One region of the Candidatus Pelagibacter sp. HIMB1521 genome, then DNA from elsewhere that is predicted to be linked to it. Evidence: riboswitches for the same ligand, from Rfam matches in the RefSeq annotation. Region 1 holds a riboswitch; the other holds the start of a gene.
What was found. A riboswitch is a leader RNA that binds a small molecule or an ion and turns the genes downstream of it on or off. The one in region 1 is predicted to bind S-adenosylmethionine.

Region 1 (3,180 bases):
GTTTTTGTTTATACCATTTTAAATAATCATTAGCTTTTTTTAATCTAAAATCTGCTGCTAAATCAATTAAAGTAACATTATCATTAAGTTTTTTTGCTATATCTTGAGCTTCACCATTTGGTAGAGCTGTAAAGACAACATCAATACCATTTAACAGTTTAGGATTAAATTTTACGATTTTAGGTAATTTTTTTTTTGACAGAGATTTATCATAATTAGAAATATTTTTTCCAACAGACGAGTTTCCACATAGATATTTAATATTAATATATTTATGGTTAATTAATAACTTAATTAATTGAACACCAATATATCCTGTAGATCCGGCAACTAATGCATTAAGCTTAGGCATTTTTTATTATAGCAGTTTAAATTGTAAAAAAAATTATCTTTTAGAAAACTGGAAGCTTCTTCTAGCTTTTCTTCTACCAGGTTTTTTTCTCTCAACAGCTCTAGAATCTCTGGTTGTAAGCTTTTCAGTTTTCAATGTTGTTTTTAAATTTTCATCAAAGAGAACCAAAGCTTTAGAAATACCATGAACCATTGCTCCAGCTTGACCTGTAGGTCCGCCACCTTTTACACTACATCTAACATCATAATCTGTAGCTTGATTTATAATTTCAAAAGGCCTTGTAATTTGCATTTTGTGAATTTCATCAGCAAAATACTCATTATATAATTTGCCATTAACATAAATTTTACCAGAACCTTTTTTTAACCAAACTTTTGCTATTGAAGTTTTTCTTCTACCTGTCGCGTACTTACTATCTTTAAAGTCTAACTTTAATTTAGGAGTTTTTGTGTTTGATTGTACGTTTTCCATATTAATTTCTTGCAATGTTTTTATTGTTTAGTTTATCTAATTCTATAACTTTTGGGTTTTGTGCAGCATGTGGATGCTCACTTCCTGAATAAATTTTTAATTTTGTTAGTTGTTTTCTACCCAAAACACCACCAGGCAACATTCTTTTAACTGCTAATTTCAAAGTTTCTCCAGGTTTTTTTTCATGAAGTTTTTCTGGTGTGGTAACTTTAATTCCACCAGGATGTCCTGTGTGTCTATAGTACTTTTTGTTTTGAAACTTCTTGCCAGTAAATTTTGCTTGTTCGATATTTTTTACTACAACAAAATCTCCATCATCCATGTGAGGTGTATAAGTAGTCTTATTTTTGCCTCTAATAATATTAGATACAACAGTCGCTAATCTTCCAACAACTGCATTTTTTGCGTCTATCTCGTACCAAGACGAAGTAACTTGATCTTTTTTTGTGAATTTTGTCATTGTGCGAGGATTAATACTATTAAATTATTCAAAGTCAATTTTATATTTAGCTTGTAAAACATAACTAATATGCTATTTATCACTTGCCGATTTGATCCTATTGCGGGCATAAAACTGCTAAAATGGAATTTTCATAAAATTATAATCGGTAGGTATTTGAACTGTATTGTGCGCCTTGCATAAAGCAAAAGCACTAAAAAAGGAGTAAAAATGAGTACAAAAAGAAATAATCCAGAAACTATTGCGATACATGGTGGAGACTACAGAAGTGATCCAGCTACAAATTCAGTAGCAGTTCCAATTTATAGAACAACCTCTTATCAATTTAATAACACTGAACATGCAGCTAATTTATTTGCGTTAAAAGAGTTTGGAAACATCTATACACGAATAATGAATCCAACTAACGATGTGTTGGAAAAGAGAATCGCTGCTCTTGAGGGTGGTCTTGCAAGTTTAACTGTAGCTTCTGGTCAAACAGCGTCTACTTTTGCAATATTAAACGTTGCTCAAGCCGGAGACAATATTGTTAGTTCAACAGATCTTTATGGTGGAACAGTTTCTTTATTTACGCATACTTTAAGTAAGCTTGGTATAGAAGTAAGGTATGCAGATCCGTCGGATCCAAAAAACTTTGAAAAAGCAATAGACGATAAAACTAGAGCTTTTTATGGAGAAACATTACCAAACCCATATTTAAGAGTTTTTCCAATTAAAGAAGTTTCGGATATTGGTAGAAAATATAACATTCCATTAATCTTGGATAACACTGCTGCCCCTGTAATTTGTAAACCAATTGAACATGGTGCTGCTGTGGTTGTTTATTCTTTAACAAAATATATAGCAGGTCATGGAACAGTAGTTGGAGGTGCACTAGTAGATGGTGGAAATTTTGATTGGACAGCAGATCCAAAAAGACAGCCACTATTTAATGAACCTGATGCAAGTTATGGAGGTGTTGTTTGGGGTAAAGCTGTGCCCGAATTAACAGGTGCAAATGTTGCTTTTGCAGTAAGAGCAAGAGTAACCTTGTTAAGAGATTTAGGATCAGCACTTTCACCAGATAATGCATTCGGCGTCATACAAGGACTTGAAACAGTTGCTTTAAGAATGAAACAACACTGTGATAATGCCGCAAAAGTTGTAGAGTACTTAAAAAATCATAAAGCTGTTGAGAGAGTAATTTATTCCACTGAACATAATGAAGAGATATCAAGTCGAGCAAAAAAATATCTGAAAAATGGTAATGGTGCTTTAGTTGGTATTGAATTAGCTGGTGGTATCGAAGCTGGTAAAAAATTCATTGAGGCTTTAAAAATGTTTTACCACGTTGCAAATATAGGTGACGCTAGAAGTTTAGCAATACACCCGGCAACAACTACTCACAGTCAATTAAATGAGGATGAATTGGCTGCTTCAGGTGTAACTCCTGGATATGTTAGACTTTGTATTGGTTTGGAACATATAGATGATATCATCGATGATTTAGATCAAGCTTTAGACAAATCATCAAAAGGTAATTTAAAAGCAGTTAGTTAATTTTATTTATATGTCTACAAATAGAAATTAATTAATTTGTTTTTTATATTTTGAGATAAATATAAAATACAAAGTTGAAAGTATTATCAAAATAGAATTTATCTGGTGTAAAGATGCAAATAACATTTTTACTCCAGATAAAATAGTTATCACTCCAAGAAAAATTTGAAATGCCAAAGCCAAACCAATTACTGTGATGGGTTTGTATAATTTTTTGTTTCTAGTGTTAATTACCTTAAAGAGAATTAAGGTATAAAAGACGATAATTAAGTATGCTAAATTTCTATGTATAAATTGAACAATAGAGGGATTATCAAAAACTTTTAAATTCAAAAACTCTTTAAAACTACTATCATCG
Region 2 (3,180 bases), on a different contig from region 1:
GCAATGATTGGATTTATAAATTTAGTAGCTCCATTTTTTTTAATAGCATATGGAGTTAAATCTGTTCAAAGTAACTTGGCAGCAATTTTAATGTCATCAACTTCACTTAGCTCAGTAGTATTAGGACATTTTTACACCAAAAATGAAAAATTTAATTTAATTAGAACAACAGGAGTTCTAATTGGATTTTCAGGAATAGTTTATTTATTTTCAGATAATTTATTAATTAATGAAAATAACTTTACTTCAGCATTATTAATTTTGTTGGGTGCTACCTGTTATGTAATTGGAGGTCTTTTAACATTAAAAATAAGTAAGAAAAAAAATGAAAATGTAACCAGTTCAATTTTGATTTGGGCTACTATTATATTATTACCTTTAGTATGTTTAATTGAACAACCTTGGAAAACTGTTCCAAGATTAGATTCTACTTTTTCAGTTATTTATCTTGGGTTGGTATCTACTGGAATTGCTTGGTTATTGAGATTTAGAATTTTAATTAACAATGGTTTAATTTTTCAATCTCAAGTATCTTATTTAATTCCAATATTTGGTACCATTTTAAGTTATATCTTTTTAAAAGAATTAATAACAACGAAAATTATAATTTCATTGGTAGCAGTTGCTACAGGTATCTATTTTGTAAGAAAAGGTACAAAATTTAAATAGTGTTTTTTTATTGCCTCTATATGTGATGGCCGAGTTTCACAACATCCTCCAAGAATTGTGGCACCATTTTCTCTAAATTTTTTTGCAAAAATTGATATTTTTTCAGGATCTAAATCTTTTCTTTGACCTAAAAAACTATTGGGGTTCGATCCATCATTTTCTTTATACTGAGAAGTATAACCACCTTTTGGTTTAGTTGTGATAAATCCGTTTAATTTGAAACCAAATGGAACTTTAAGTTTTTGAATTTCATCTAAATTATTCTCATAATTTTCAGGTGAAACACATGCTAGAATTACTCCTAGGCAATTTTCAGTAATTATTGAATTAATTGCAGAAATTTTTTCTCCACTTGGTAAAGAGTTTCCTTCAGAAATATGAGCCCCAACTAAGTATGGTTTATTAAATTTTTTAATAGCTTCTATTCCACATCTAATTTCTTTGATACTACTCCAAACATCAAAATAGAAAAAATCTACTGAAGGGTTTAGTATTTCTGCTAATTCCAAATGATCTTTTGTGATTTCTTTTTCACTTCTCTTGTCTTCTTCATATGTCAAATCTTGAGGTGGGAGTCCTCCTGCAATCTTAATGTGAGGATTATTTAATTTAGCTTTTTGTGCAATTTCACACGCTTTCTGATTTAAGGATTTAAATTGATCTTCTATTCCATTTTCTCTCAATCTTTTTCTTCTCGTTGTAAAAGTTGTAGTTACAATTACATCAGCTCCAGATTTAATAAAATCATTATGAATATTAAGTATTAAGTCGTGGTATTTTTCCTCAATTAAAGCATTTGCACTCCACAAAGTTCCTTTGGGTTCCATACCTCTAGCCAATAATTCTTGACCCATTCCACCATCTAAAATTTTTGTTGTTTTAAAAAAATCTTTATTCATTTTATCCTCACTTTTTTAGTGCTTAAGCTACATGCAGGTGCACAATATAGTTCAACTACCTTGCTAATTAGATCTATTGGGAATTTCCATTTTAGCAGTTTATGCCCGCAATAGGATCAAATCGGCAAATTGATTTATATAATATTATTTAAATTTGTAAATTATTTATTAAAAATTATTTTAGCATTGAAAGAAAATGATCTTCTTTCTTCCTCAATATTAAATGGGTAGGCTGTATGCATTAAGTAATTGGGAAATATTAAAAGATCACCTGTTTTTGGTATCAAATTAAAAATACTTTTTGAAAGAAAAGCTTTTTGTCCATTAATAAAATCAATTGTTCCATTGGTTTTTATTTTTTTATTTTTAACATTTTTATTTTTTGTCATACGTTTTGGAATTTTTAAATAACCAACACCTGACAAGTCTCCTTCATGATAATGTATAGGATTATACTCATTTTTGTATTGGCTAACGACCCACAGGTTTAAAATTTTAATTTCTTTAATTTTTTTAATATTTTCTTTAGCTAGAAAAATTTTAATATTTTTTATTAATTCTTTTTCTAAATTTATTTTTATAAAATTTTTAGAAATTTGAACTTCTTTTCTAATTTGACTTGCTAATTTTGGACTATAATCATTGGATTTTGAGAAGATTTTTGTATCAACTTCCTTGTTAAGTTTTTCTAAAAATTTTTTAGAAATTTTAGATTTTCCTATTGAAGGCCCAAATGGTTTAAAATTTTTCATGAGAGATTAAATATATCAAAAAATAATTAATTCAACTTATGCAATAAGTGTTATGCCCATTCTTATAGCAACAAAAATTACTAGACATGCAGTCATTAGAGCTAATATTTTATTAGACAGGAATTTTATATTTAAAAAACTTCCAATTTGGCCACCAATTAAGACAGCAATAAATAGTGGCCAGTAATTTAAAAATTCGTTAAAGACTATATCCTTTGTTAATTGTCCTCCTATGCCAAAAATTGAATTTACTAAAATAAATAAGGATGCAGTACTTGTTATATGTTTTGGAAGCCCTGCTTTCATCAAAAATAAAATAGGACTTAAAAATATCCCACCACCAATACCAACCAAACCAGACATTAAACCAATTATTGATCCTATTAATATTGATAAAACTAGGGGTGTTTTTTTAATTTCAATTTTTTGTTTGTTAAAGGATTTGCTTTCAATAAGTAAAAAAACTCCAGCTGATATTAAAATAAAGAAAAGTAAAATTTCAAATAAATTTTTTTCAATAGAGATCGATGCTCCTATAAAAGCAAGAGGTATAGAACCAATTAAATAAGGATAAAGTAAATTAAAATTAATATTCTTTGATTTTAAAAAATTTATAGAATTTCCAGAAACTACAATAATATTACAAATTAAAGCTAAAATTGGAAAAATATAGTAAGGGACATCCCAAATTAAAAGTAATGCAAGATAAGTAGAGCCACCACCAAATCCTATGCTTGAATATAATACTGCAGTTATAAAAAAAAATATTGTAAGTATAATCATTAAAAAAATTTATTTATGATTGTAAATATAGCTTTACTAACTGTAACAGATACAAGAACAATTGATAACGATAAATC

Region 2: it holds a riboswitch for S-adenosylmethionine, as region 1 does, so the genes downstream of both, ACTTA5_RS02930 (homocysteine S-methyltransferase family protein) here and ACTTA5_RS07350 (O-acetylhomoserine aminocarboxypropyltransferase/cysteine synthase family protein) in region 1, are expected to answer to the same signal.

Annotation. Positions count from the first base shown of each region.
Region 1 is NZ_JBNAIZ010000020.1:3,526-6,705, reverse strand. It holds gene argC (N-acetyl-gamma-glutamyl-phosphate reductase) at 1-352, opposite strand, end outside; gene rpsI (30S ribosomal protein S9) at 386-823, opposite strand; gene rplM (50S ribosomal protein L13) at 825-1,283, opposite strand; SAM riboswitch class V at 1,425-1,491, shown strand; gene ACTTA5_RS07350 (O-acetylhomoserine aminocarboxypropyltransferase/cysteine synthase family protein) at 1,494-2,822, shown strand; gene ACTTA5_RS07345 (COX15/CtaA family protein) at 2,850-3,180, opposite strand, start outside.
Region 2 is NZ_JBNAIZ010000005.1:81,353-84,532, reverse strand. It holds gene ACTTA5_RS02935 (DMT family transporter) at 1-669, shown strand, start outside; gene ACTTA5_RS02930 (homocysteine S-methyltransferase family protein) at 636-1,568, opposite strand; SAM riboswitch class V at 1,576-1,638, opposite strand; gene ACTTA5_RS02925 (putative 2OG-Fe(II) oxygenase) at 1,730-2,320, opposite strand; gene ACTTA5_RS02920 (sulfite exporter TauE/SafE family protein) at 2,357-3,103, opposite strand; gene ACTTA5_RS02915 (molybdenum cofactor synthesis domain-containing protein) at 3,119-3,180, shown strand, end outside.